3 regions of the Clostridium amazonense genome follow, and region 3 is predicted to be linked to each of the others. Evidence: riboswitches for the same ligand, from Rfam matches in the RefSeq annotation. Region 3 holds a riboswitch; each other region holds the start of a gene.
What was found. A riboswitch is a leader RNA that binds a small molecule or an ion and turns the genes downstream of it on or off. The one in region 3 is predicted to bind magnesium.

Region 1: another riboswitch for magnesium. It lies ahead of mgtA (magnesium-translocating P-type ATPase); the one in region 3 lies ahead of mgtE (magnesium transporter).
Region 2: another riboswitch for magnesium. It lies ahead of mgtE (magnesium transporter); the one in region 3 lies ahead of mgtE (magnesium transporter).

Annotation. Positions count from the first base shown of each region.
Region 1 is NZ_JBWKMH010000006.1:66,189-77,144, reverse strand. Features, by position in the region: gene AC07E4_RS03050 (rhodanese-like domain-containing protein) at 1-873, opposite strand, end outside; gene AC07E4_RS03045 (rhodanese-like domain-containing protein) at 1,117-2,109, opposite strand; gene AC07E4_RS03040 (TIGR04283 family arsenosugar biosynthesis glycosyltransferase) at 2,332-3,006, shown strand; gene AC07E4_RS03035 (phosphotransferase) at 3,021-3,479, shown strand; gene AC07E4_RS03030 (hypothetical protein) at 3,891-4,022, shown strand; gene AC07E4_RS03025 (TIGR04282 family arsenosugar biosynthesis glycosyltransferase) at 4,039-4,716, shown strand; gene AC07E4_RS03020 (heterodisulfide reductase-related iron-sulfur binding cluster) at 4,709-5,848, shown strand; gene AC07E4_RS03015 (TVP38/TMEM64 family protein) at 5,856-6,515, shown strand; gene AC07E4_RS03010 (nucleoside hydrolase) at 6,538-7,392, shown strand; M-box (ykoK) riboswitch at 7,650-7,810, shown strand; gene mgtA (magnesium-translocating P-type ATPase) at 8,206-10,851, shown strand.
Region 2 is NZ_JBWKMH010000016.1:4,053-15,008, forward strand. Features, by position in the region: gene AC07E4_RS07810 (beta/alpha barrel domain-containing protein) at 1-192, shown strand, start outside; gene AC07E4_RS07815 (hypothetical protein) at 193-360, shown strand; gene AC07E4_RS07820 (hypothetical protein) at 465-650, shown strand; gene AC07E4_RS07825 (pyridoxal-phosphate-dependent aminotransferase family protein) at 829-1,902, shown strand; gene AC07E4_RS07830 (D-2-hydroxyacid dehydrogenase) at 2,050-2,958, shown strand; gene AC07E4_RS07835 (DUF1015 domain-containing protein) at 2,979-4,223, shown strand; gene AC07E4_RS07840 (tRNA threonylcarbamoyladenosine dehydratase) at 4,495-5,247, shown strand; gene AC07E4_RS07845 (methyltransferase) at 5,292-6,482, opposite strand; gene AC07E4_RS07850 (MFS transporter) at 6,687-7,865, shown strand; gene AC07E4_RS07855 (GNAT family N-acetyltransferase) at 7,880-8,818, shown strand; M-box (ykoK) riboswitch at 8,873-9,039, shown strand; gene mgtE (magnesium transporter) at 9,287-10,624, shown strand.
Region 3 is NZ_JBWKMH010000010.1:308,645-319,600, reverse strand. Features, by position in the region: gene AC07E4_RS05910 (hypothetical protein) at 1-13, opposite strand, end outside; gene mgtE (magnesium transporter) at 859-2,205, opposite strand; M-box (ykoK) riboswitch at 2,396-2,559, opposite strand; gene AC07E4_RS05900 (sensor histidine kinase) at 2,612-4,474, opposite strand; gene AC07E4_RS05895 (chromate transporter) at 4,775-5,338, opposite strand; gene AC07E4_RS05890 (chromate transporter) at 5,344-5,877, opposite strand; gene AC07E4_RS05885 (5'-nucleotidase C-terminal domain-containing protein) at 5,988-7,595, opposite strand; gene AC07E4_RS05880 (5'-nucleotidase C-terminal domain-containing protein) at 7,710-9,791, opposite strand; gene AC07E4_RS05875 (5'-nucleotidase C-terminal domain-containing protein) at 9,883-10,956, opposite strand, start outside.

The DNA of each region.
Region 1 (10,956 bases), on a different contig from region 3:
TTTTTCTAGTTCATATCCAGCATCTATCCATTTTTGAGTACCACCATTAATTAATCTAACCTCTTTTACTCCTAGATATTTTAGTATAGTAGCTACTCTTGCCGCTGGCGTTGTATCTTCACCATATAAGACTACTGTTGTATCAACAGTTATTCCATTAGCTTTTGCAAAGGCTTTAAGTTTTTCATCTGAAAGTCTATTCCAAACTGGACCTTCTTCTACTTCATCTGTATTAATATGTACTGCACCTTTTATATGCCCTTTTTTTAGATAGTCTGGTGAATCTTTTTCTTCACCCCAAGAAACTTCAAAAATTTTAAATTCTTTTCCACTATAACCTTCTGGTTTATTTCCATCTATTAAATCTTTTACCCATGATACTGGTACTAACATTTCATAGTTTTCATATGATTTCATAGCATTTTTATCATCTTCAGTCCATTCTTTAACATCATATGTATATAAGTTTTCATATCCTTTTTCTGATAAATAATTAGCTACTTCACTTGCATCTTTTCCATTTGCATCATAAAGAACTATATTTTTCTCTTTAGATATTCCTCTATCTTTTAAATCTTTTTCTAATCTTTCTTCCTTATTTTCAGCATCTACATCCAACCACGCTGCTGAAAAATCTGTAGCCCCTTCTATATGACCACCTCTCTTAACACCATCTAATTTCCATCCATTAAATGCATCATTTTCTCTTGTATCAACAACAACCCAATTTTCATCTTTAATATTTTTTGAAAGTTCATCTGTAGTTATTGTTTTTGTACTTACATCTTTTTCTTCATTTTCTTTAACTCCAGAATTGTTTCCACACGCTGTAAATACCCCCATAGAAACAGTTAAAGTTAAAGCCGTTATCATTAGTTTTAATGTTTTATTCAAAATAAGCCCTCCTTAGTAAAAATTAATTTATTGCATTTTTCTATTGATTCATTATCATTTATTTGTACCAATAAATAAATGATTATTTGTTTTTTTAATTAATAAAATTTATCTATTAATATTTTAAATCATATAAGAATAGAACTATTTTTTTACTCTAGAATTATCATTATATATAATAAAAAAGGCACATGAATTATAAATCCATATGCCTTAGTATCTCTATTTTTCAACTTTTAAGTCATTTATTGCAGCCCATCTTATATATGATTGATCATAATTTTTAACATTTTCATATCCTGCTAATTTTAAAACCATAGCCATATGACCTGAACGTATACCTGATGTGCAATATGTTACTATTTCATCATCTTTTTTAATTCCATTATCAGTCATAATTTTTTCTATTTCACTTTGTGATTTTAAAGTTCCATCTTCATTATATAAAGTGTTAAATGTTATGTTTATAGCTCCAGGAATATGTCCTCCCCTAGCTTCACCATATTTTGTTGCACCTTCATATTCATCTTTTTCTCTTGTATCTATTACTTTAATTTTATCTACTTTACCTTTTAATTCATCAGTTGTTATATTTAAACTTTCATCAATTTTATCAACTTTTACTTCCGCTTTTTTAAATGGCACATCGTCTTTAGATGTTTCAAGTTTTTCGCTTTCCCATAAATCTATTCCACCATTTAGCATTTTAACGTCATTGTATCCAGCTGATTTAAGTGACCATTCCACTCTTCCATCTTCACCCCAACCATTTTTACTTGTATATAAAACTATTGTCTTATCTTTAGATAGTCCAAGTTCAGATAACTTAGCAGAAAGTGCATCTTTTTCTAATAAAGTTGCCCACTTTTCATCTCCGCCTTTGCCTTCCATATTGGATAAATCTTGCCATGTTACATTTATAGCATTCTTTATATGTCCTTTTTTATAATCTTTATTATCTCTAGTATCTACTATTATAACTTTATCACTATCTAAATTTTCTTTTAACCAATCTATACTTACTATGTATTCTTCATTTACATATTTCTCGTTTGTATCTTTTTTCTCTTTGCTATCATCAACTTTTTCTTCTACTTTTGCATTTGAGCTTGTATTTTCACTCTTTTCATTTGATGATGAACATCCTGCTAGTAGTGAAACTGATAAGATAGTCGCACATATTAATGAAATTATTTTTGTATTTCTTCTTAACATTTTTAATTCCCTCCATCTTTAACATGTATAACCCATATTACCTCTTAATTTTACAACTTTTTATACTTTAAACAACATATTTTATAATTATTTAAGCATTATTTGAAAAGAAAATAGAAATTCTATATCTATTGATATTTTAAATATCTTTAAGTGACAATCATTATCTTTTATCAACGGTCATTATGTTATAATTGCATTGAAATATGAGGAGGTTTTTTTATGATTTCAATTATAATTCCTACATTAAATGAAGAAAAAAATATTGAGCCATTATTAAAATCTCTTAAAGAAATAAAATTGGATAAAGAAATTTTAATAGTAGATGGTGGTAGTACAGATAAAACCAAGTTAATAGCATCTAAATATGCTACTGTTTTAGACTCTCCACGAGGAAGGTCTAATCAATTAAATTATGGTGTTAAGCATTCAAATGGTGATATACTGTGGTTTTTACATTGTGATTCAAAAATTTCATCAAATAGTCTTGATGAAATTTATATGACAATAAATGAAGGTTATATTGGAGGCTGTTTTTCCCTAATGTTTTATGATTATACAACTCCATTCTTAAAATATATCTCTTATACTTCAAACATTAGAGCAAAGTATTTAAAGTTAATTTTTGGTGACCAAGGTTTATTTATAAGAAGAGATATTTTTGAAAAAATGAATGGCTTTAAACATATGGATTTAATGGAAGATTGGGAGTTTTCTACCAGATTAAAAATGCTGGGCAAAACTAAAGTTTTAAAAACACCAATAGGAACATCAGCTAGACGTTTTAAAGCTGGTGGAACAGTAAAAACTCACCTTATGATGCATAAAATTAAAATATTATATATGCTTGGAACTCCCCCTGAAAAATTAGCTAAAATATATAAAAATATAAGATAACTGGAGAACTTATAATGGAAAATTTAGATTTTAAAATAAGAAACTATCTTTTAAGTAATAACTTATATAAAAAATTAAATTTAGAAGAAAATTTTAATATTTCATTTTTAGCTCAAGGTGAATACAATATTAATTACAAAATTGAAGATAGCAAAAATAAATACGTTTTTAGAATAAATACAGCTAGTCAACTTAACCTTGATAATCAAATAGAATATGAATTTAACGCTTTAAAAATATTAAAAGAATCTACTGTAACTCCTAGACCATTATATGTAGATGGTACTAAAGAATCCTTTGATTTTGGAATACTTATCATGGAATTTTTAAATGGAGTTCCTTTAAATTATTCTACAGATCTTCATAAAGCAGCTTGCATATTTAGTAAAATACATACACTAAATATGCCTAAAAATTCAGGTCTTATAGTTGAAACTAATATAATGAGCGATAGGATAAATGAAAGTTCTTGACTTTTAAAAGATTTCTTTAACAGCCCAATTCCTAACTTAGATTTAAAAAGATTTTTTCATAATTACCTAAATTGGTGTGAAAAAAATAAATTCCTTGAAAAATACTTTATTAATAATGATTTATTAGTACTTAACAATACAGAAGTAAATTCACATAACTTTATAATTGGAGAAAATAGCTATTTAATAGATTGGGAAAAACCTGTTATAAGTCATCCATGTCAGGATTTAACTCAATTTTTAGCTGATACTACAACACTTTGGAGAAGTAACCATTTAATAAATACTAAAGATAAAGATGACTTTTTAAAGCTTTATTGTAATAAAACAAATTTTAATTTTAAGGATATAAAAGAGTCTATAAATCTTTACAATCCTTATCTATATCTTAGAGCTTTAAGTTGGTGTGCTATGGCACTTGTAAAATATCAAACTGAAGAGAAATTAATAAGAAATGATGAGATTTTCAATAAAATTCAGCAATATCTTAATAAAGAGTTTATAAATAATTTATTAAAAGAGTATATTGATTTTAAAATATAGAAACAGGAGATTATTTATGAAAAAAAATGCTTACATAATTTTTTCACGAGTTCCCGTAAGTGGCAAAACTAAAACTAGATTAATGCCTTATTTAACTGGAGATGAATGCTCTAATATTCATAAAATGTTTCTTTTAGATTTGTTTCTTATGAGTGAAAATCTAAAAGAAAATGTAGATGTTTTTTTAAGTTACTCTAATGATGGAAATCCTTCAGAACTTCTTAATTTATGTCCAAACTTTATTAGCTCCTTTCCTCAAGAAGGGCAATCACTTGGAGAAAAAATGAATAATTCCATAAATTTATTATTATCTAAGGGTTATGAAAAAGTAATTTTAACTGGCTCTGACATCCCTAATATAGATAGTACTATCATCTTTGATGGATTTAAAATATTAAATAGTAATGATATTGTACTGGCTCCAACTTTAGATGGTGGCTATTATTTAATTGGATGCTCTAATCCAATTGATGATTTACTCACATCTCCTATGAATTGGGGCCATGATACGGTTTTTGAAAATACAATAGAAACTATAAGTTTTTTTAATAAAACTTATGAACTAACCACTGAATTAAATGATATTGATACTATTAGTGATTTAATTAAATATATTGAATGTGATACTAATTTAGGTTACACATTTAAATTTGCTAAAAGCTTAAATTTAGAAGAAAGGATAAAATATGAATAATAACTTTGAAGTTACTAAAACCATAGATTTACCTATATTCAAAAAGTACAAAAATGATTGTATTAACTGTAAAAAGTGTGTTAAAAGTTGTATTTTTCTTCAAGAATACTGTAACTCTCCAAAAGACTTTTTAAACGATCTAAATGAGACAAAAAAAATTAATGAAATAATGCCTTATTATTGCAGTTTATGCGGTTGTTGTAAACGTGAATGCCCCAAAGATATAAATATGGGTGATGTTTTTCAAAGTCTTAGAGAGGAAATAACAACTAAAAACAAAGGTATACCTCCTATAAACAATGCTAAAATTATGGAATTTCACCAATATTTCAGTAATAAAAAAGTTTTTACGGGTATTTTAGGAAATGTTAAAACTAAAATATTTTTTATGCCTGGTTGCTCCCTTAATGGTTATGGAAATGATTTATCTTTAAAAACTTATAAATATTTAAGTGAACATATAGATAACTTAGGTTTGATACTTAATTGCTGCAATAAACCAACTCTTGATTTAGGGAAAAGAGCTTTATTTAATAAAAAATTTCATTCTTTTGTTGAAGAATTAAAAAAATTTAATAATGGAGACATTGAAATTATTACAGCTTGCCAATCTTGCTTTAAAATATTAAAACAAGAAGCTCCTGAACTCAAAATTACTTCTTTATGGGCTTTATTTAAAGAATTTGATATTCCGAAGTCTGAAATTTTGAAAGGTAAAGATTCAGAGTTAGAGTTTTCTATAAAAGATTCATGCCAAGGACTTGATTATAATGAAATACAGGATGGTATTCGTTATATAATGTGTCGTCTTGGATATAAATTTGATAATCCTAAAGTTTCCAATACTTGTTGTGGTCTTGGTGGTCTTGTTCATTTAAGCAACCCTAATCTTTCTAACAAGATAAAAGTTAACTCCTTGAATCAATTAAAATCTAAACGAGTTGTGACTTATTGTGGTGGTTGTCTTGGTACAGTCAATAATTCAGCTAAAACAGCTTATCACATATTGGAGTTAATATTTGAATCTAATGAAACACTAAAGAATAGAGATAGTTTAAATATGTCAACTATTTCTAATTGGCAAAATAGATACACCGTAGCTTCTAAATTTAAGAAACTTGTTAGGAAGTGATTATTTAATGAAAAAAAGTACTTTAAATAAAATTTTGTTTATTATTTTTTTAATCATAGTTATTATGTTGTTATGTAAAAATACTGAGTTTCTAAGAAATTGTTCACCTGAACAAATAAAAGTTTTTATAAACTCTTTTGGCCGTATTGCTCCTATAATTTACATAATTCTTTTTGCACTTGTACCACTAACATTTTTTCCTGACTCAGTTCTTGCTATTGCTAGTGGAATGGCATTTGGTCTTGTTAAAGGTACAATATACACTATGATTGGTGCATTAATAGGTGGAAGTTTAGCTTATTTTATTGCATATTACTTAGGTAAAGATGTTATATTAAAACTTACTAAAAATAAACATAAACTTGATTTTCTATCAAAGGGACATAGGGAATTTTACTCTGTTTTGATTTTAAGATTAATTCCATTAGTTCCATTTGATATTATAAGCTATGGCTCTGGATTATCCGGAATAAAATACAAAAATTTTCTAGCTGCAACTGCTATAGGTATCATTCCTGGAGTAGTTATTTTCTCAAATTTAGGAGATAAATCACTGGATTTTAAATCGCCAGAGTTTTTAATAGCTATTCTCCTATTAGTTCTTCTTTTTGCATTATCATTATTCTTTAAGAAAAAGCTACTTGCTAAAAAGCAAATTGAAAATTAAAATCGGGAAATGGAGATTATATATGAAAAAAATAATTTTTGATTGTGATAACACTATGGGATTTCCTAATTGTGATGTAGATGATGGGCTTACGCTTTTATATTTACTAGGTAGAAAAGATATTAGTCTTGAAGGTTTAACATTAACCTATGGAAATAATTCTTTAGATGTTGTTTATTCAACTACATTAGATTTAATAAAGGATTTAAATTTAAATCTAAACCCTTATAAAGGTACTGAAGATAAAAATAATCGAATTAGTGAAGCTAGCAAATTTTTAGCTACTACTATTAAAAAGAATCCCCATGAAATAATAGTACTAGCAACAGGCGCACTAACTAATATTTATGGTGCATACCTTTATGACAATGATTTCTTTGATAACGTAAAAGAAATTGTATTAATGGGAGGCATAACTAAGCCCCTTATTGTAGATGGTCAGCTTATAAATGAATTGAACTTTTCATGTGATGCCGAAGCCACATATAATGTTATAAATTCTAATGCAAAAATTTCTATTTTAAATGGACATACAACTATGGAAGCACTATTTTCTCACAATGAACTTGAAGAATTTAAAAATAGTGAATCTGAAGTTCTTAACTATATATATGACAAAATTTTGCCATGGTGTGAAAGAAATGAATCCATAACTGGATTTAAAGGATTTTGTAACTGGGATGTTGCAGCTGCAATATACATAACTAATCCTAAATTATTTAAAAATGAAATAATTTCTATAAAAAGTTCTATAAGTGACTTATCTAAAGGACTTCTTAAAATAAATTCACATGGTAAAGAAATTAATATGCCTTCTAGCATAATAAATTTAAATGAATTTAACAAAGTATTTATAGACTCATTAAAAAATCTATAATTTATCATGAGGTATTTGAAATCCAAATTTTATAAATTAATTTCAAATACCTCTTTCTAACTATATATTAAAATTTGTTTATTAACTTTTTAACATTTTTTTCAATTTTAAATATAATATTTATATAGCCTTTGTTTAATTTATTATAACTATAACATTCTAATTAAGATATTTTAAAATATTGATGATTTTAGAATTTGTTAAAAATTTCAGATTGACATATAAAATAAATAAAGCTATACTTTTTATATAAATAAATATTACCTCGGTAGGTGAGGTTACTACAAGGATACGGGTTGCTGCCGTAAAAGTATGGAAACATTCTGAACTGGTCAGCAGGTTTTGCCGAACAAAGAAGGCTTAACCTAATGCAACTTCATTGCCTTGCAGAGCCAAAACTTGAACGAGAAAGTGTTGTTATATGCCTTCGTTACGTTCAAGTTAACGAAGTTTTTTTGTTTTATTTTTAAAAATATTGGAGGTGAAAAAGAATGGAAGTTGGCGGTAGTAGTTTAGACAGTGAAGATTCACATCTTTATGACAAAAATTTAATATATTATTTAGTCACATCCAGTCTTTTTAACTAATTAGAATGTGGCCTTATCTTATAAAATTTCATGTTATAAAGTAAATACATTTAATAGAATCACATCTATATAATCTTCACTGTTTCTTTACTAATATCAATTCACAAGTATTATAAATATAAAAAATACTAAAACTATATAGAAATATTACATTAGGTTTTTAAAAAATGTATTTATTAACCTTTAATTTTCTATTGCCTTTTTTAAGAATTTGGAGGTGTGAATTATGATAAGAAGAAGAAAAGTGAACACACAAAGTAATGCAAATTACTCCACAAATAAAATTTTTGATTTTAGTAAAATGGATTTAGACAAAATTTATAAAAGTCTAGATACAGGATTTAAAGGACTATCTAAAGAAGAAGTGGAAAAAAGATCTGAAATTTATGGGTTAAATGAACTTTCCCATGAAAAACCATCACCATGGTATATTCAACTACTTAAAGTTTTTATTAATCCTTTTATTTTAGTGTTAATAGTACTTGCTATAGTATCCTTAATTACAGATGTTATACTTGTCCCTTCATCAGAAAGGAATTTTACAACTGTAGCTGTTATAACAATAATGGTAACACTAAGTGGCCTTCTACAGTTTTTCCAAGAATTCAAATCTGGGAAAGCTGCTCAACAATTAAAAGCACTAGTAAAAACAACTGCTGCTGTATGTCGAAGCGAATCTGGAGTTAAAGAAATAAACATGACAGACATAGTGCCTGGAGATATAGTATATCTTGCAGCTGGAGATATGATACCTGCTGATGTAAGGCTAATAACTAGCAAAGACTTATTTATTAGTCAATCTTCTTTAACTGGTGAGTCTGAACCTGTGGAGAAATATGCAACAGTAAAAAATGATACTAAAGATTTAACTGTTACTGACCTTGATAATATGTGTTTATTAGGTACTAATATTATAAGTGGAAGTGCAATAGCTGTTGTTGTAGCCACTGGAAACGACACTTACTTGGGTTCAATGGCATTAACTTTGTCAGGAACTAAATCTCAAACTAGTTTTGAAAAGGGAGTAAATAGTGTAAGTGTATTACTTATAAAATTTATGCTTATAATGGTTCCTATAGTCTTTTTTATAAATGGATTTACAAAAGGAGATTGGTTAGAAGCACTAATTTTTGCAATCTCAATTGCTGTAGGTCTTACTCCTGAGATGCTCCCAATGATTGTTACAACCAACCTTGCAAAAGGTGCTGTTGTTATGGCAAAACATAAAACTGTAGTAAAGAAACTTGATGCCATACAAAATTTTGGAGCAATGGATGTATTATGTACTGATAAAACAGGTACCTTAACTTGCGATAAAATAGTTGTTGAAAGACATTTAAATATACATGGTGAAGAGGATTTAAGAGTTTTACGACATGGTTATTTAAATAGTTTTTATCAAACAGGTTTACGTAATTTAATGGATGTTGCAATTTTAGAACATGGACTAACTAATGGATTTAATAAACTTGAAAAAGATTATATAAAAGTAGATGAAATCCCATTTGATTTTTCTAGAAGAAGAATGTCTGTAGTTTTAAAAAACCATGAAGGAAAAAGACAACTTATAACAAAGGGTGCTGTTGAGGAGATGCTTGCAAGTTGTTCCTATGCTGAATATAAAGGTGAGGTTGTGGAACTTACTGATAAAATAAAAAACAAAGTTCTAAGTATGGTAGAAAAACTAAACAGTGATGGTATGAGAGTTATTGCAGTTGCACAGAAAAATAACATTCCAGATGAAAGTAACTTTAGCGTAAGTGATGAAAGTGACATGGTTCTTATGGGTTATATTGGATTTTTAGATCCACCAAAAGAATCTGCAACAGCTGCAATAAAAGCATTACACAATAATGGTGTAGAAGTAAAAGTATTAACAGGTGATAATGATTCAGTAACTAAAAAAATATGTTCACAAGTTGGTCTAGAAGTTAGTAACGTAGTTCTTGGTACAGAATTAGATAATATGAGTGATGAAAAATTATCTTCTATAGTAGACACCACTAATATTTTTGCTAAGCTTTCACCTCTTCAAAAATCACGAATAATTAAAATACTTCAAGATAAAGGTCATACTGTTGGTTATATGGGTGATGGTATTAATGATGCTGCAGCTCTTCGTCAGTCAGATGTTGGTATATCTGTTGATACTGCTGTGGATATAGCAAAAGAATCTGCTGATATAATCTTGCTTGAAAAAAGTTTAATGGTTTTAGAAGAAGGTGTTATAGAAGGCAGAAAAATCTTTGGTAATATAATAAAATATATAAAAATGACTGCAAGCTCAAACTTAGGTAATGTATTTAGTGTATTAGTTGCAAGTGCATTTTTACCATTTTTGCCTATGCTTCCTATACACCTTTTATTACAAAATCTTTTCTATGATATTTCTCAAATAGCTATTCCATGGGACACTATGGATAAAGAATATTTAAGAACACCGAAAAAATGGAATGCAGATGACATAGGAAGATTTATGATATTTGTAGGACCAATAAGTTCTATATTTGATATAACTACTTTCCTTGTTATGTGGTTTGTATTTAAGGCAAATGTTCCAGAAATGCAATCTTTATTCCAATCAGGCTGGTTTGTTGAGGGGCTACTATCACAAACACTTATAGTGCATATGATTAGGACTAAAAAAATACCATTTATTCAAAGTAGAGCTACAACTCCTGTTCTTTTATTAACAGTCTTTATAATGATATCTGGCATCTATATTCCATTTACAAGCTTTGGTGCTTCAATAGGATTGCAACCTTTACCATTATCTTATTTTCCATGGCTTATAGGTATTTTATTCTTTTACTGCATAGTAACACAATTTGTAAAAACATTATATATAAAAAAATTTAACAGTTGGCTATAATTTAATGATTGTATTATGAATTAAAATTTATTAATTATAAAAATACCTCTAGTGTAAAACTAATTTTATAGATTAAAATTTAATTTTACATAAGAGGTATTTTTT
Region 2 (10,956 bases), on a different contig from region 3:
AAAATAAGAGAAAAACATCCAGAATTTCCAATAATGGCAACAGGTGGCCCAACAGAAGAAAGTATAAGAGAAACTATAAGAGCAGGTGCAAATGCAATAACATACACACCACCTAATACTGGAGAAATATTAAATGAAATTATGATAGCTCATAGAAAGAGATACGAGCTGGAAGGTGATGAAAGAGAATAAATGGTTGCAGATATAGTGGTTTTTAACTGTAGAAAATGTCCTGAGTACTTGGAAAAGAGATGCAATGGTAAAGAAGCTAATTGTATGTGTAGAAATTGTCCAAGAAATTTAAGTCAATGTAGGATAACAAAATATTGTAGAGAAACAGAATCTATAGTTGAATTTTAAAACTAAATATAAAAATACTAAATTAGTAGAAAAGAACTTTCTACTAATTTTTTTTTGCAAATAAGCAAATAATAATTAATAAATTTATAAGGAGGATATGTAAAATGGTAAATGAAGAATTGAAAATGAGAATTGCACAAAATTGTCATGGATATAGTGGGAGACATGCATATTCTATGTTAAGTTCAGTAGGAAATAGTCAAAGTTGTGATACATGTAAAAATTATGTTTGGGGAAAATGCACTAAAGACTTATTTGATGAAGTATATAAAAAGATAAGAACAAACTAAAAATTAAAAAAGAAATTTAATAAGATTAACAAACTAACGAAATATTTAAAATATTTAATAAATTTAATAAATTATAAATATTTGAACTTGATGGAAATTATGGTAAGTGATAAAATAAAAGTGATTTAAAGATATAAAGGGGACTATAAAATATTTATTAAGTTTTGGAGGGTTTGTTATGCATAAGAAATTATTTATACCTGGACCTGTTGAAGTAGCTCCAGATGTACTTGAAAAAATGGCTACACCTATGATTGGACACAGAAGTAAAGATGCTTCAAGAATACAAAGATCAATAAGTGATAACCTAAGAAAAATTTTTGGTACAGAGGAAGAAATATTACTTTCAACAACTTCAGGTAGTGGTTTAATGGAAGGGGCTGTACGTTCTTGCACAGCAAAAAGAGCTGCAATATTTTCAGTAGGAGCATTTGGTAATAGATGGTATGAAATGGCTACTAGTAATAATGTTCCAGCAGATAAGTTTGAAGTTGAATGGGGAACTCCAACAACACCAGAACAAGTTGATGAAGTTTTATCAACAGGGAAATATGACTTAATAACAGTAACTCACAATGAAACTTCTACAGGAATTATGAATCCACTAGATGAAATAGGTAAAGTGGTTAAAAAATATCCAGATGTAGTATTTTGCTTAGATACAGTAAGTTCTGCAGCAGGAACTGAATTAAAAGTTGACGAATGGGGCGTTGACATTTGTATCACATCAACTCAAAAAGCTATAGGACTTCCTCCAGGAATGTCAGCATGTACTTTTTCTAAAAAAGCAATAGAAAGAGCAAAACAAGTTCCAAATAGAGGATTATACTTAGACTTATTATCATTATATAACTATATTCAAAAGAAGGATTATCAATATCCATCAACACCATCTTTATCACATATGTTTGCACTTGAATACCAACTAGATAAAATTATGAACAAAGAAGGACTAGAAAATAGATTTAAAAGACATATTGAGGGAGCTGAAATTGTTAGAGCTTGGGCTAGAAAAAATTTCGAAATATTCCCTGATGAAAGATACATGTCTAACACACTTACTAATATAAAAAATACAAGAGAAATAGATGTTGCTGCATTAAATAAGGCTTTAGGCGAAAGAGGCTATCAAATATCTAATGGTTATGGAAAACTTAAAGATAAGACATTTAGAATAGCTCATATGGCAGAAACAACACCAGAAGAATTAAAACAATTATTAAATACAATCGATGAAATCTTAGGATTATAATAGATTATATTTAAAAAATATATATAAGATTAATAATAATTAAGAATGTATACGTTATACATTCTTAATTATTAATTTTCTAGTTAGATATAATATCAATTACTATTTTGGTAATGTTTTTTAATATTATTTAGGGGGTAGGTTAAGATGGTTAGAATACTAGTTACTGATGGAATGTCAGCTTCTGCTGTAAAAGAATTAAAGGAAAAAGGATTTGAAGTTGTAGAACAGTTCTACGAACCAGAAGTGTTAGGTGAAGAGTTAAAAAACTTTGATGTTGTAGTTGTAAGAAGTGCAACAAAAGTTAGAAAACCTATAATAGATAAGGCTTTAGAAGGTGGAAAATTAAAACTTATAATTCGTGGTGGCGTAGGTGTTGATAATATAGATGTAGCTTATGCTGAGGAAAAGGGTATAGCTGTTAGAAATACTCCAAATGCAAGTAGTGCATCTGTTGCAGAATTGGCACTTGCACATATGTTTGCAGTAGCAAGATTTATAGCTATTTCTAATGTTTCCATGAGAGATGGAAAATGGGATAAAAAGAAATATAAAGGAACTGAAATATCAGGAAAAACTTTAGGATTAATAGGTTTCGGTAGAATAGCGAAAGAACTTGCTAAGAGAGCAGAAGTATTAGGAATGAAAGTATTATATACAAATAGAAGAGGAAAAGTTGAAGGCTTTGATAATTATGAATACTGTACATTAGAAGATATCTTAAAAAGATCTGATTATGTATCATTACACATTCCAAGTCAAAATGGTAAGGCACTTATAGGAAAAGATGAGCTTGCAATGATGAAAAATAGTGCATATTTAATAAATTGTGCAAGAGGTGGAGTTGTAGATGAAAAGGCTCTACTTGATGCATTAAACAATGAAGTTATTGCTGGGGCTGGAATAGATGTATATGAAGATGAACCTACTAAAAATACTGAGTTAATTAATAATGCTAAAGTTTCAGTAACACCTCATATTGGAGCATCAACTAAAGAAGCTCAAACTAGAATTGGAGAAGAAATAGTAAAAATAATAATAGAATTTTTTAAATAAAAAACGAAAGGAGAAAAATTATGGCTATTGTAAAACCATTTAAAGGTATAAGACCACAAAAAAATTTAGTAGATAAAGTAGCAGCATTACCGTATGATGTTATGAATACAGAAGAAGCTAGAGAAATGGTAAAAGAAAATCCATATTCATTTTTACATGTTGATAAAGCACAAATAGATATGGATAAAAACATAAATCAATATGATAAATCTGTATATGAAAAAGCAAAAAGTAATCTTTATAAAATGATAGAAGATAAAATATATATACAAGATGAACAAAAATCAATGTATATATATAGACAAATAATGGACGGAAGAGTACAAACAGGTATAGTAGCATGTACCTCAATTGATGATTATATGAATAATATAATAAAGAAGCATGAAAATACTAGAGCTGAAAAAGAACAAGATAGAGTAAATCATGTTGATTTTTGTAATGCAAATACAGGTCCAATATTCTTAACTTATAAAAATGTAAGTGAAATAGATAAAATAGTTAATGAATGGACAGAAAAGGAACCAGAATATAATTTTGTAGCTGAAGATGGAATTTCACATATTGTATGGGTGATAAATGATAAAAATACTGTAGAAAAATTAGAAAATTTATTTAGCAAAGTAAATTATCTATATATTGCAGATGGACATCATAGAGCTGCATCAGCTGTAAGAGTTGGAAAAATGAGAAGAGAACAATTTAAAGACTATGATGGTACAGAAGAATTTAACTTTTTCTTATCTGTTATATTCCCATCAGAGGATTTATATGTAATGGATTATAATAGAGTAGTTAAAGATTTAAATGGAAATTCAAATGAAGAATTTATGAAAAAAGTAGGCGAAAAATTCACTATTGAAGAACATTCTAATAATGAACAATACAAACCATGTGAAAAATGTACATTTGGAATGTATCTAGATAATAAATGGTATAAACTAACTGCTAAAAATGGAACTTATGATGAAAAAGATCCAGTAGATAGCTTAGATGTTTCTATACTTCAAAATAATTTATTAAGACCAATACTTAATATAGAAGATCCTAGAACAAGTGATAGAATCGATTTTATAGGTGGTATAAGAGGCTTAAAGGAATTAGAAAGAAGAGTTAATGATGGCATGAAAGTTGCATTTTCTATGTATCCTACAAGTATAAATGAACTTATGAATATAGCAGATGCAGGAAAAGTTATGCCACCAAAATCTACTTGGTTTGAACCAAAATTAAGAAGTGGTATTTTTGTACATGAATTAAAATAGTTAAACATAAATTAATGAAAAAAGATAATGAAATTTAAGTTTCATTATCTTTTTTTTCATATGTTATTAAATGTATTTACAAATATATTTAGTGAAGTATATGTTTAGGTATTATATTGAAATAAATGGGAATTTTAAATTAGTTATAGTAAAGCATGTATAAATTAATATAATATGATTGATAATGAAAATGTATTGGTATAATATCTATATAAATAATTATATGGTAGATTTAATTTACTATATCAACGAAAGGAATGTTATTTTATAAATGGAGCATTGGTTATCAAGAACAGAAAGATTAATAGGTAAAGAAGCTGTAGAAAAATTAAAAAGTAGTAAGGTATTAGTTTTCGGCGTTGGTGGTGTTGGGAGCTTTTGTACAGAAGCATTAGCAAGGAGCGGAGTTGGAACATTAATTTTAGTAGATAATGATGATATTAGTATAAGTAATATTAATAGACAAATACATGCAAATCACAAAACCGTTGGGAAAAGTAAAGTTGAAATGATGAAAAACAGAATAATGGATATAAATCCAGAGTGTAATGTAATTACACATCAAGTTTTTGTTACAAAGGAAAATATACCTGAGATTATAAAAAAGGATATAGATTATGTAGTGGATGCTATAGACACTGTTACATCTAAACTTGATATTATAAGTTATTGTAAGGAAAATGATATAGAAGTTATAAGTTCAATGGGAACAGGAAATAAACTAGACCCAACTAAGTTTAAAATTTCAGACATATATAAGACACAAACATGTCCATTGGCAAAAGTTATGAGACGTGAATTAAAGAGAAGATGCATTAAAAAATTAAAAGTTTTATACTCAGAAGAATTACCAATAACACCAGAGGCAGAGACAAACCAAGAGGAAAATAACACTAAAGATAACACTAATAAAATTACAATAAGAAAAAGATCAACGCCAGCAAGTATTGGATTTGTTCCACCTGTTGCTGGAATGATTATAGCAAGTGAAGTTGTAAAAGATCTTATAAATAGCAATAAATAAAAAATAACCTTTATATAAGGTTATTTTTTTTATTTATATTAAGTTTAATCCCATTCATTTAAAAGAGCATATAATTCTGGATAAATATTTAAAGATCCCATTAATGTCATGTATTCATTTAACATATCAAAATTTTCATCAGAAGTTTTAAATGCTTTTGTAACTAAGTACTTATAATTTTCATTTATAGGAGTGTATTCATTAATTTTCAAAGTATAACCTTTAGATTCAAGTAGTAAACTTCGCATACCATCTATAATAACTTCACCAAATTTATTTTTAAAAATCTTATGATTTAATATAGGCTTTAAAGGTGAATAAGTATACTTTGAACAGTTTTCTAGTGCTGGATTAGATAAATATACAATTACATCAGCACTAGATTTAACTCCTAAAGCAATAGAAGAGTCTAATTCAGTGCCAACATTGTTTATAGAAATTAAAATATTAACTTCTTTTTTTGTTTTGTAGCTATTAATATCAGTATCATAAAACTCCATATTTCTATAATTTAAATTAGAGGCAATAATTTTATATTTTTCAATTTCAGAAGTAGATGAATCTATTCCTATAAAGTTGCACTTTCTTCTTTTTGTCTCAGTTAAATAGTAATTCAATACAAATAGTAAATAAGAATTCTTACAATTGCAATCAATAATATTTACAATTCTATTATTAGGTATATCATCTAATACATCTTCTAAAATATCTATGTACTCATTTAATTCAATATACTTTTTCATCTTATCATTTTTAATTTTCATATCGTTATTCAAAATATTTAACTCTTTTAACAAGTTACTACACTCATCAATTTTTAAGTAAGATTTCTTATTAGGTAATAAATTTGAAGTGGTTGTGTATTTAATTTCATTTTTCGTATCATTTTTAACATTTAAAGGTTCATCATTCTTCTTATTTTTCATTGTAACATTTTTATCATTAGCAGTTATGTATACTGTTTCACCACGTTCACAATAAATTATAGAAACTGAATCGTAAGATTTTGCATCATTAGAAATATCACTTAATAATTCTGATATAGACATTGTTTTGATGGAGTTATTAATGCTATATTTTAAATCATCTCCATCTAGTTTGGCTGAAGATACAATGTTTTTTGAGCCTAAAATATATGAAATTGTTATATCTTTAAATATGTTTTTATTTTCAGTATATCTATTTTCTATACCCATTAATATTAATTTTAATTTGGAAACACTATTTTTATTCATTTAAGTCATCCCTTTCATAAAAAATATATATTTATAAAATCATTTGATTTTTTTGTATGCATAAATTATATAACTGATAAATTTAAAATACTATTATAAATATTTACTCACATTATTATGGTTAAATTCTATTATAAATATAAACATTAACTATTCAATATACTATATATATAATATATAATTAATATTTGAGGTGGTGATTTCTTGACAAAAGGAAAAAATAAATCTGTATTAATTTTTGCATTTATAACAATGCTGTTAATTGCTGTTGTAGATAATATCAAGGGTGTTTTAGTGCCAGCTTTTAAAACTAGTTTTTCTATAAATAATTCACAAGTAGGTGATATATTTTTTATTGGCAGTATAGCATATGTATTATTTACTTACTTAGGTGGAATATTATGTGAAAAACTAGGACAAAAAAAGACTTATGGACTAGGTTTTATAATTATAATATTTTCATCTTTGCTATTTTATATATCTAAAACATATTTAATGTTTTTAATTTGCATATTTATATTAAACATAGGAATTGCACTTGTTGCAATATCAGTAAATACTTTGGTGCCTATGATTTCTATAGGATTTCAAGCTTTAGCTATGAATTTAACACATTTTTGTTATGGTGCAGGATCAACAATAACTCAATTAACAACAGGAATGGTTTTATCCAAAGGTGTTAGTTGGAGAAATATATATTTATTTATATCAGTATTATTTTTGTTAGCATTTATAATGTTTATTTTCATAAAAATACCTAAAAATAATATACAAGACAATATAGATAATGTTAAAAATTATAAGATTAAAGATGCATTAAAAGAAAAGTTATTTTACTATTATTCTTTTGCGTTGGGATTTTATGTTTTTGCAGAAGTAGCTACAGCAAATTGGCTAGTAAATTTTCTACAGGAAAGTTATAAGTTTGATTATAAGATGAGCAGTATATATCTTTCTGTATTTTTTATACTATTAACATTAGGAAGATTATTTGGAGGATTCATAGTTGAAAAGGTAGGACATTTAAAGAGTGTAATAATAGCTCTTTTTATAGCATTAATTTTATATACAATAAGCCTTATAATCGGAGGAAAGTTTATATTTTTAATTTGTATTTCAGGATTATTCTTCTCTATAGTATTTCCAACAGTAGTAAGTACTATTGGAATTAATTTTAGGGAAAATTCTATATATATGTCTGGAATAATTATTACGACATCAAGTATTATAAATATGATACTAAATAAGTTTATGGGAAATCTTAGTGATTTAATAGGTACACACAAGGCTTTTTATATGGTTCCTATTAGTTTAATTATAGCTATAATTTTTTCAATAATAACTTATAAAAATACAAGAAAAAATAGAAAAACTTTAGTTTAAGGTAGGGAATCACAATGAGTAATGGTAGTCTAGTTGATTTGGTTGCATCTAATAGCAGTAAAAATCAATATATTATAAAAGATAAATTAGGTATAACAATTGGTAGAATTTATATAATCGAAATAGATAAGAATAATAAAAATTGCACATTAAGATTAAAGTTTTATAAAAATAGTAATATAGATGAATATGTAAAAGATATACTTAAATTAGTTTTGGGAATGTTATTTAATAATAATAAAATAGCAAAAGTTAATATTTTATGTAGTGAAGATTTAAGTACTATAGCTTTTAATGATCTAGGGTTTGAATTAGAGGGGATACTTTCAAATAATATAATTAATAGTAACAATAAAAATGAAGATGAATTGATATTTGGAATTGAAAGAAGTTTATATGAATCAAATTATATAACATCAAGAGGTATTATAAAAGGCAATAAAATAACGTTAAAAATTTTAACACCAGAAGATGGAGAAGATTTATTAGATTATTATTTAAAGAATAGAAAATATTTAGAGCCATTTGAACCTTCTCGTGAAGAGTCTTTTTACACATTAGATTCACAAAAAAATGATTTAATTAAGAGTTATAAACAATTTATAAGAGGTGAAGAGGCTCATTTTGGGATATATGTAGATAACAAGCTAAGTGGAAGAATAAAAATTAGCAATATAGTAATGGGCATTTTTAAAAGTGGATTTATAGGATATTCAATAGATGAACATGAACAAGGAAATGGATATGCTAAAGAGGCACTTAAACTTGCTTTGAAATTTGCATTTAACGAATTAGATTTGCATAGAGTAGAAGCAAGTACTCTTTTAGATAATTTAAAATCTCAAGGAGTATTAAAATCTTGTGGATTTTTAGAAGTTGGGATAAGTAAAGAGTATTTATATATCAATGGAAGTTGGAAGGATCACAAAATATTTTATAAAAATCGCCAATAGATGTTTACTTTATGAACATATAGTAGTATTATGAACTAGTTGAATAAATTGAAATATATATCTTGTTAGGTGAGGTTACTGTATTAAAATATGCCACTGCCCAGAAATGTCCAGAGACACCAATGGGTTAGCAGATACTATCGAATTAAGGTTTTATTTAATGTGGCTGAGAAATATTCTCTACGTTTTACAGAGCTAAAACTCAACGAGTATGAGAGATAGTATTTTTAATATTAGTTTATATTTTATTTAGATTGTTAAATCTCTCTTCTCTATGAGTTGAGAGATTTTTTTGTGTGTTAAAAAAAGGAGGTGACTGTCATGGATGATGGCAGTAGTAGTAAATCGAAAACGATAAAAAGGACTGCTATTCATGCAGTCACCATAGAAGTTAATTTCTATGATTTAATAGATTAAAATTAAATATAGCATGGATGGCAGTACCTTATAATTAGGAGGTATTGCGAAATGGAATTCAAAAAAATAATCGAGTTAATAAGAGAAAATAGGTTTATAGAAGCACAAAAATTATTGCAAGAAGAAAATCCAGTTGATATAGCACAATTATTAGAAGAGTTAGATAGTGAGACTATGCTTATAATTTTCAGGATATTACCTAAAGAAGTATCATCAGATGTTTTTTCATACTTAAGTACAGATGATGTTAAATATCTAATAGAATCAATGAATGATGAAGAACTTAAGAATATAATAGATAAACTATTTTTGGATGACACTGTAGATATTCTAGAGGAACTTCCAGCAAGTGTAGTTAAAAAAGTTTTAAAAAACACTAAAGAAGGAAAAAGAAAGCTTATAAATACATTTCTAAGTTATCCTGAAAATTCAGCAGGAAGTATTATGACTATTGAATATATGGATTTAAGAAAAGAAATGACAATAAAAGAAGCTGTAAATCATATAAAAAATACGGGTGTAAATAAAGAAACTATAGATATATGTTATGTTACAAATGATAATAAAAAACTTGAGGGTGTTTTATCAATAAGAGAACTTATATTAAATGATGATAATGAATTACTACAAAATATCATGAATGATAATGTTATATACTGTAATACATTAGAAGATCAAGAGGAAGTGGCAGATAGATTTAAAAAATATGACTTTACATCTATGCCTGTAGTAGATAATGAAAATAGATTAGTAGGAATAATAACAATAGATGATATAGTAGATATTATAGAACAAGAGAATACTGAGGATTTTCAAAAAATGGCAGCAATGGAACCATCAGAAGAAGAATATTTGAAAACTAGTGTATTTTCATTAGCAAAGCATAGGATTATATGGTTATTAGTTCTTATGATATCAGCTACATTTACTGGAGCTATAATTCAAAAGTATGAAGATGTACTACAATCAGTTGTAATACTAGCATCATTCATACCTATGCTTATGGATACAGGTGGAAATGCTGGTTCACAAGCTTCAACATTAGTTATTAGGGGATTAGCTCTAGGTGATATAGAAATTAAGGATATTTTAAAGGTAGTATGGAAGGAACTAAGAGTTAGTATAATAGTAGGAAGTGTGCTTGCATTAGTAAATTTTTTAAGAATATATTATCTTCAAAAGATTGAATTAGCAGTTTCAATAACTGTTTGTATAACTTTATTCTTTACTGTTATTATAGCTAAAGTTGTAGGTTGTATATTACCTATATGTGCTAAGAAATTAAAAATGGATCCAGCAATAATGGCAAGTCCATTAATAACAACAATAGTAGATGCATTAGCATTAGTTATATATTTTGGCGCAGCTAGCATTTTATTAGGAATATAATAAGACTTTATATAAAAAACAATACATTGTTTAGCAGTGTATTGTTTTTTTGTGCATAAAATAATAGTATAGTTGCAAAAATATGATTATAGATATATATTCTTTCTATGAAATAAGAAAAACTATGCCAGGAGTATCATTAGATAAAAATGAAAGGAAATTAGAAAAAATAAAAGTATTTCCGTGATGAATTTTGTAGAAAGCCGTAGAAGCAAAAATTTAAAGACTGAAATTATATATAATAAATCTTGTCGCTGAGGCAAACAAGTAATTGAAGCCAAGCGATGTAGATATAAACTTAAAAAACATTTTAAAAAGTGTTGACAAAAAAG
Region 3 (10,956 bases):
ATATTTTATTCATTTCCCCCTCCTCATCCCAATAAAGATTTTATAAGCCTATTTTACTATAATTAGTGCTAAATTGAAAATTAATATTAATTTCACTTATAGGGTTCCAATTTCAAATTTAAAGTAATGTTTTTCTCAAATAATAGTACTAATCTTACAGTTTATTGCTATATTTATATTGGGAATCAGTTGACAATTGACAGTTATAGTTAATATTATTCATTTCATTCCTAATATTTAAAATAAAAATACATAAAAACTACGTTTTTATATTGTTTTCAACTAATTTGCTCTGCAAATCTAATAAAAAATAATTTTTTAAAATTGGAAATCCAATTTTTACATTCATTTTCAACTTTCAATTTTCCATTAAATTAATTAGAATTCTCAATTGAAATAAGATTAATTTCAATTTTTAGCTTGTAACCCTATATAGGGTTACAAGTTCAAATTCCAAATAACACATTTATCAATTGAAAAACTTTTTTATTTCATCAAGAAACAGGAATTATTTAAATTAGTATTTCTTTAAAAATTGATTTAGAAAATCTTATTAATTTGTGTTTTATTTTCAAGACCTGAACCCAAGGACGGGTTCAGCGACTGCCTAGACAGGACGTCGATTCAGCCGTTTAGTCTTGGAAATAAAATGGCAAATTTATTAGAGTTTCTTTGAGATTTTTATGAATAACGTTTTAAATAATTACTGTTTCTTGGAATACTACTATTCTCATTTAATATTTGAATAATTTCATTTTTCAGCTTGGAACCCTATATAAGAAGACAAATAAAAAATTAAATAATGTCTTTTTAAATAAAAAAAGAAAGTTTCATATCAAAACTTTCATTTTTCATATTTTATATTAAATATTGTATAAATACTGTTGATAATCCTAAAAAGAAAAAGAATCCTAAAACATCTGTACATGTTGTAACAAATACAGCTGATGCTAAAGCTGGATCTACTTTTAATTTTTTAAGTATAACTGGAACTAAAAAACCTGCTGTTGTCGCTGCTGTCATATTTAATATCATAGCTGTGCCAAGTACTAATCCAAAAATAGGCTTTCCTGCCCAAATCATTCCAATCAATGCAGCTACTAGACCAACTGAAATCCCATTAGTAAATCCCACACCTAACTCTTTAAAAAATATTTTCCTTGAATTTTCTCCAGTTAATTCTCCTAATGCAATACCTCTTACAATAAGTGTTAATGTTTGTGTTCCTGCATTACCACCCATTCCAGCAACAATAGGCATAAATGTAGCTAAAATAACAACTTCACTGATTGTTCCTTGAAATAAATTTACTACACTCGATGCTATAATTGCTGTTACTAGATTTACAAATAACCATGGAAGTCTACTTTTAACTGATTCAATCATAGTACCATTTACTTTTTCACCTTCATCCATACCTGCAAGACGGTGAATATCTTCTGTTGTTTCATCTCTTAATATTTCCATAATATCATCAACGGTAACTATCCCAAGCATCTTATCATTATGGTCAACAACTGGCATAAGTAAGAATCCATACTTCTCGAACATATGTGCAACTTCTTCTTGATCCATATCATAAGTTAAGCTTATTACATTGGTATTTATTATTTCTGAAATTGGAGTATCAAAAGGGCTTACAACAATTTCTCTTAAAGAAACAACACCTTTTAACATCTCATTATTATCTATAACATACATATAATATGCTGTTTCTGCATCCGGAGCTACTTCTTGAAGATATTTTAATGTTTCTTTTACACACATACTTTCATTAATTGATATGAACTCCGTTGCCATTATTCCACCAGCAGTATCTGGATCATATGTTAACAGTTGTCTTACATCTTCTGCATCTTCTTTGGGCATTATACCTAAGAGTTTATTACTTTGTTCTTCATCTAATGTACCTAACAAGTCTGCTAATTCATCTGATGACATATCTTCAACAATTTTTCTTTGTTTACTTTCTGGAAACTTATTTAATATTTCAAATTTCTTATCGTCATCTTCTTCTTCATCTATAATTTGTGCTATCATCCACTCTGGTATTTTGCCTAATATATCCCAAATTAATTCTTCATTCTCATGTATAACATCTAAAATATCAGCTGGATGAATATCTTCAATATTTTCATTTATCTCTTCTAATGATGAGTAAAGTAAAAATTCTTTTAAATTCTCCTTATCTATTTCAATATTCATGTTTTTCCTCCCTTATTTGCTAAAGGAAATCGTGATATAAATGTCCGTACTATCTTCCTCTAGCTTAATATATCTTTCCCTAGAACACGTCTGACTATGAGGACCAGATTCCATTTATACCACCACACTTTCTTAAAATAAAATTAGAAACAAACTATAAAAGACTTTTTAGCTCACACTAAAAAGTCCTATAACTCTCTATCTGTGGAGCTTTGGCACTATAAAGCGTAGACAAACTAGCCAGCTACATTAAAAATTACCTTATCGATAACTTCTGCTAACCCGTTGGAATCTCTCGATTTTTCTGGGCAGTAGCATATTTCTTTATAGGAACCTCACCTAACAGTTATTTTTTTATCCTCACTTCATATTATTGCTTTAGCTTAAATATGTCAATTATTTTTAATTAATTAATATATATATCCGAAAATTCTACATCCATCTTACTGAGTGAGAATTTTTTAGATTTATATAATTCATATGCTTCATCACTATATTCATTTAATAAGTTTGGTATCGTAATAGTAAATTTTGAACCTACTCCAAATTCTGTATCAACTTCTATTTTCCCATTATGGAGTTCCACTAATGCTTTTACTATATAAAGACCTATGCCACTTCCTTCATTGACTTTAGTAAGTCTGTTGTTAATATTTTTAAACCTATCAAAAATAAAATCAATTTTATCTTTAGGTATTCCTAACCCATCATCCTCAACAGATATTTTTATAAAGTCTTTACCCTCTTGTATTAGTACAGTTATATTACCACCCTTTTTCCCAAACTTTATTGAATTTGAAAGTAAATTTAGCATTATTCTTTCCATCTTTTCTAAGTCAAAACTTATAATTTTTTCTTCTATTTCAGTATCAAATATCACATTTATTTCATGATTTTTAGCAAATTCTGCAACTGATAAACAAATATCCTCAATAAAATTTACTATATCATAGTTTTCAGGAGTATATTCAAGATATCCTGCACTTAGTTTTGTTGAATCTGTTAAATTATTTATTAACTTTAATAATCTAAAAATATTCTTTTTACATATAAATATATACTCCATATATTTTTCTTTATCTTCTACCTGATCGTGTTGCAATTTTAACATTAATATCTGTATTGCACTAGACATTAAATTTATTGGAGTTCTAAATTCATGAGATAAATTAGCAAAAAATTCTGTTCTTAATTCTTCTAATTCTAACTGTTGTTTTTTTTCAAATGTAATATCTGTTAAAACTTCTACTCTCCTAACAATTTTTCCACTTTCATTTTTAATTGGATTTGCCTTAAACCAAATCCATTTTATTTTATTATCTGATTTTATTATTCTAAATTTACATTCAAATTCATTTTTATAATCATAATTATCTAAAATCCACTTATCTTCATCGTATATACATTGTTTTAAAATTTCTATGCTATTATAACCTTTTACCTTATTATAATTTAATCCAGTTAATCTTTCATAAGCTTCGTTTGCATATAATATCTCTTCTTTAGAGCTAAATATTATTGCATCTTGAATGTTGTCGAATATCTCCCTGATTACCTCTTCTTTTCGCTTCATTCGCTTTTCAAACTCTTTTTGTTTAGATATATCTCTAATTATTCCAACAACTCCTCTTACATTATTATATTCATCTATAAATGGACTTTTAATACATTCTTCTAAATGTTTTATTCCTTTATTGTTATAAAGTTTCTGTTCAAACTTTATATTCATTCGATTTTCAATTACAATTTTATCAGTTCTTTCAAATGCTTCTGCATCACTTTTTAATAAAGGTATTTCATTATCTTTTTTCCATAATATATCTGATTCTTTTAATGCTAGATGCTTTTCTAATGCTTTATTGAAAAAAACATATCGTCCCTCCATATCTTTTAAAAAAATAGATGTTGGAATGCAATTAAAAAGATTTTTGCTAAAACACTCATTATTAACTAAATTATTTTCACTAAATAGATTAAATATATTTCCCCATATAACAATTCTTTTTTCTGATAATTTCGTAAATTCTAATTCTCCATATTTATACTTTCCATTTTTTAATACTTTTTTTATAATTTCAATCAAATTTATATTGTTATCTTTAAATGTTTTTGGTAATATCTCTAGATCCTTTTCATTGCTAAAATTTCTATAATTGCTTTCAATTACAATAATGTCTTTAATCTGTCCAGTGCTATTTTTTATAACCTCACAATAAAAATAATTAATAGGACTGACCTCTAGTATCTCTCTAAAATTCTCCCCACCCAAAACACTTTACCTCCTGCTATCTTCATAAATTTAAATTATAAATTAGTACCAGAACACAAAATATTAAAATAGAATTTTATTATATAGTATTGAAATTATTTTACATATATTAAATTAATTATAATATTTTACAAGTGTATATACAACTTATTAACTTTAAAATTAAATATTTGTTTTAAATTTTGTATATTTTTTATAATATTTTGTATTTTTTTAAATAATTATATATTATTTAGCTTATAAAAAGAGCAAATTTATAATTAAACTTGCTCTTAAATATATTAAATTATTTTATAAATTTTAGAATTTAAACACAACCCCAATTACAGCGGCTAATCCTATGTATACAATGGGATGTTTTTTATATTTATTAGTCAAATACAATAATATTACTAGTAGTATTGTAGCTTTCATATTAATTAAATTTCTAATTTGTCCAAACTCTTTGAATTTATCTAAATTTAATATAGCAATTTTTAAGACTTCAAATCCTGCTGCTGCTATAAGTCCAGTAACTGCTGGTCTTAGTCCATAAAATACTGATTTTACATATTCACTCTCTTTAAACTTTTCTAAAAAGTGTGCAATAGTTATTATTATTATTATTGATGGTGCAACAAGACCTATAGTTGCCAAAACACCTCCAAATATCCCACCTGAATGAAATCCAGCAAATGTTGCCATATTTACTCCTATTGGACCTGGTGTAGATTCTGAAACTGCCACCATATTTACAATCATTTTTTTATCAAACCATGTATATTTATTCGCTAAATCATACAAGAATGGAAGTGTTGCTAATCCTCCACCGATTGAAAATAATCCTATCTTAAAAAACTCTATAAATAACTTTATGTATATCATTTTTCTTACCTCTTACTTCCTTTTAATAATAATCCAATTGCCCCTGAAGCAAGTATTATATATATAGGTGATAACTTTAAAAAAGCAACTACAATAAAAGATAATATAGCAATAAAAATTCCTATATTATCTTTAACTGATGTTTTCCACAATTTAATTATTGCATTTATTACTAATACAACTACTGCAACTCTAATTCCTGAAAAAGCATATTGTACACACTGAATTTCTGCAAAGTTCTGCAAAAATGCAGCTATTGTCATTATAATAATCAATGATGGAAATATAACTCCTAAAGTTGCAATAATTCCTCCTACTATTCCTTTTTGTTTATATCCTATAAATGTTGCAGTATTAACTGCTATAACTCCTGGTGTACATTGTCCTACTGCGTAATAATCTACTACTTCTTCATCCGTTGCCCATTTTCTCTTCTCAACAACTTCTTTTTGTATCATTGGTAGCATTGCATATCCACCACCAAAAGTAAGACCTCCAATTCTAAAAAACGTCCAAAATAAGTCTAATAACTCCTTCATTTCTGTCCCCCTAAAAACTAATATATTGTATTTCACAAATAAAAAAGGTCATAAAAAGCATAGCTAAATATAGCTCTCCTTTTTAATGACCTTATAATTATAATATCATTTTAATCCATATTTTTCAACTTTTTAATTTTTGTAAACTCCTTCATAGTAACTGCTATAACAGCAAAAATTATGCCCTGTTTTATTAATGTATTAGCCCCTATAATACATCCTGTTTGCGGTAACATCTTATCACTACTATTTTGTTTTTTAACCTTTTTCTCTAATTTTTTTACTTCATCTTCATAATTTTTTATTTTTTCATTAGTTGCTTCATTTTGTTTTTCGTCTTCACACATTTCATTCTCAATATCAATTTCCAATTTTATTAGAGCATTAGTAAAACTATATTCTATATTTTTTTCTTTTCCTATTTTTTCTGAAAGCAAATCTATAAAACATTCATTATTTAAATAAAACTCATCTATTTTTTTATAACTTTTGTTATCTAACTTTTTTAATAATTTTTCATCCACAACACAATTATATATATTTTCTTCGTCTATACTACTATTGTTTAAATCCTTAATATTATTTATATTTATTTTATTATCTTTGTATTTAATGTATTCTACTTTTATTCCGTAAAATTGAATACAGCCTTTTTCCTTTATACCACTTTCTATAATTTTCTTTAGCTCATTTCCCTTTATATTTATTTTCTTATATTCAGTATCCTCTTTAAATAAACTAACTATGTTCTCTTTTGAAATTGCTCCCTCTTGTAACTTTCCCTTTATATTTTCTCCATTTATCATAGCTATATCTGTATGTGCAAATTCTTTCAAGTTATAACTTAAAAATTCTCCTAATGGAGATAATCCAACAATATTATCATGTATGAGTTCTGTTTCTAGTGTTCCTATATACCCTTTTTCAACACTTTTTTGAACATCTTCTTTTTTGTTTTCATCAACTATTTCTACCTCATAATTATTAATATCTTTAACTATTTTATTTTCAACTATTAAGTTATTTGAATTTGTTTTAACTACTAAACTTACATCCTTCAACTTAGAAATTTCATTCAATTGTGTTTTTATCATATCTGATTGTATACTATTTTCTTCTACATCAGTAATTATCACAAATTCATCAATACTCTCTTTTTCTTTTAATTCTTCAATGATATTTAATATTTTTTCTTTTGGCTCTGTAAAGTTAATTTCTTCCTCATTTAATATATATTTATCTAATATTTTAGCTCCTAAAAATGCTATTTTTTTATTTCCAACTTCTTTTATTTCATATTCGCAAATCTGATATTTATTATCTTTTAATTGCATATTAGAACATAATACTTTAATATCATCCTTCTCTTTAATAATATCTATATTGTCTATAAATTGATTACTACTATAGTACTTAATATCTGATAACTCCAAAATTTCACTTATACAATCATCATTTTCATAATTATTTCTATCATAATTTAAATCCATATTCATCAATAAAATTGTACTATTATTGTCTTGTACACTCATTTTAATTTTATTAATCAAATTTTCCTTTTCTTCTTTTGTAATTGATATAATATTGTTCATATTCATACTTAAAATATTAATATCACAATCATTTTCAATTCCATATGCTAAATTTTTTGTGCTTAATACAAATGTCAAAAATAAAGTAAAGATAACTACTTTTATCTTGTTATTCTTCTTAATCAAGTTTATTCCTCCATTCATAAAAAACATTTATATTTAATTACTACCCTAAACTTCCAAAAATAAACATAAAAAAGCAGTTAATATAATATTTAACTGCTTTTTTATATTTATCTGCTATGCACTATGTTTCTTATTTTTTTTAGTATTATAAGAAAAGTAAGTTATTCCTGATACAACTATTAAAGCTAATCCTATAATAATCATATCTTCACTACCATATTTTTGTCCTGCTTGTGGTAACTTATCATTATTTTTTGAGTTTTTGCTACTTGTTTTCTCATTCTTATTTACACTATTTTCTGCATTAACTGTGTCTTTTGATGTGTTTTCTTCACCTTTAACTTCTTCATCTTTTTTAACATCTTCTTCTATAACTGGAACTAAACTTTTAATTTCATCCCATGTTATACTTCTTATATTATAAGTTCTTCCATCTTCACTAGTTGGAACTTGAACTTTATCTTCATTTACAAGTTTTATTAATGCATTTCTTTTAGCACTATCAAAGTTACATCCTGTTATTTTCCAATTGTTATCAGTTTCCGGAGTTATTACTCCACCTTTAACATTGATTATATATTCTCTTATTAAATCCCTAACAGCTCCTATTTCAGTATCTGCACTTTTATGTATAACTTCCACATTTTCATCTTTATAAAGATCACCTAAAAGCTTAGTGCTTGTTCTATAATCATTTGCTGTTAAATATATTACATCACTTGGATTTACTTTACTTCCATCTTCATAAGTTAAATTTTCTATTCTCTCTCCTGCTGGCTTAGATATATTTATATCATATTTTACCCCAGCAAACATATCGTATAAATATCCTCTCATTTCAGGATTAAAAGAAATAGTTAAATCTCCTTCTTTATATTGATTATAGTATAATGCTGACCATTCCATATATCTTTTTAATTGATCTCCATTTACTTTTAATGTATATAAAGTATTATCAAACTTATAAATTTTTACTACATCTGATTTCTTTATTTCGCCTTCTTTTATATTTGCACTATTACTAAATAAAGCTGCTGAAGTAACATTTCTAGCACCTTCTGGAATATATGGTTTAGTGTAATATAATTGTGTGTTTAATATTAAGTCCATTACTGGTGTATCTTGTATTTGTGCTTGTGTTATTCCTTTAATTTCATCTTGTGGAGTTAAATCACCACCTACTAAAGTACCTATAACTTGATTTGCATCATTTACACCTTTATCATAAAAAGGCTTTAATTTAGTATTTAATTCTTCATCTACTGGATAATTTTTCACATCAACTAATTCTGAACTTTTATTTGCAACATTGTATTTTCCATTATTATCTTTTGATAACTCAATGTTAATTTTAGATATTTGTTCACCTTGTTTTCCTGGCTCCGTTATTATAACACCATTCACAGATTCTCCTTGAATTTTTGAATGTGCATGTCCGCCTATTATTGCTGCTAATTCAGGACAAGCATTTGCTAAATCTGTAGCATTGTCTCCATCTATGTATTCCTTATCTTTTCCCATATGAACTGTAGCAATTATAATATCAGCTTCATTATTTGATTTTATTTTTTCTATAGCCTTTTTAGTTTCAACTATTGGATCTGTTACTTTATATCCTTCTAATTTAGGTCCATCCCATTTCATTATATTTGGTGTTGTCATTCCGATGTTTGCTACTCTTATACCATCTAAATTTACAACTGTATATGGTTCTCCAAGTAATGTTCCATCTGCTTTATAAACATTTCCACAAAGAACTTTCATATTTTTAGGTTGTGTAACTACTCTTTCAATAACTTCACTGCCATAATTAAATTCATGATTTCCAAGAGTCCAAGATGAGTAACCGATTTCATCCATGGCATATATCATTGGATGAATCTCATCATTTATGTACAAATCTGACATGTTGTCTTGTATTGTATCTCCAGCATCTACAACCATAGTTCTGCTATTTTGTGCTTTCATTTCCTTAACTACTGTAGAGATTTGTGTTAATCCACCCTTTTTATTTTCCTGATTGCTTGCATAATCATGAGATACAAACCATCCATGCAAATCAGATGTTCCTAGTATTTGAATAGTTTTGTTTTCTTCCGCTGCAAATACTTTATTATTTATATTTCCTAATGCAATAGATGACATCATGGTAAGTGCTAACATTAATGCTGTTCTTTTTTTATTACTTTTTATCATATTGTCCCCCTATATAGTTAAATTTCGTTTGATTCAAAAGTGATTGATAAATTTAATTATCAATCACTTTAATTTACAGACATATATTTAATTATGCTGCATCATTTTCATTTTTCTTTTTGCCTATAGCATAAATCATACCTGCTATAATAATTAAACCTGTTCCTGTAGCTACCATATCATTAGTTCCATGTTTTTGACCTGTTTGAGGTAACTTATCACTTGAAGGTTTTTTGTTATTTGAAGGTTTTTTATCTGTATTTGGTTTTACTTGTGGTTTTACCTCTGGTTTAGTTTCAGGTTTAACTTCTGGTTTTTCTTCTGGCTTAACCTCTGGTTTAGTTTCTGGTTTTGGACCTTGTACAAGGGCATTAGTATACGTATGAGTTAATGTTCCTTCTTTTTTGAACTCATCAACTAATGCATCTCTTAGAGGTATCATTGTGTCTACATAATTTATTGCGCCTGAGAAGTCATATTTATCTCCACCTGTGAACATGAAATCATTTGTAGCTACTGAATAGTATTTTTCCATATCTATTGGTTCACCATTTAATGTTTCCATATAAGTTATTCTGTTTCCAAATTCTTTATCTTTATCATAATAAACTTTTAATCCATAAAATTGTCCCCAACCATAATCTGCTGGAGCTATACCGTTTTCTATAGCTTTCTTTAAATCAGAACCTTTAAGTTCCATTTTTACTAGGGTGTTATCAAATGGGAATATTTTATACATATCACCCATAGTTATAGTTCCTTTATTTAAAGAATCTCTTATTCCTCCACCGTTCATTATACAAATTTCTGTTCCAGCTATTTTAGCCAAGTATTTACTTGTAAATTCTCCAAGAGGACTTAATCCATTTTCTCTATTATGTGGTAAATCAACTTGTAATTCTGCCACTTTTTCACCTAATATTGGTTGTAATTCTTGATTATATCTATTTACCATATTTTCAGCATTTGAATCTGAAACTAAAGTATCTGCTCTTTCATATAATACATCAATTGATGGTTCTATAGCATTTATAGTTTTATCCGCATTCATTTTTATTTGTAACCCTGCTAAAGCTCTTCCATTTTTCATAGCTTGTATTACAGGTATATTATTAACTTTTCCACAAACTTTTAAGTGACTATGAGATGAAACTACAGCATCTAT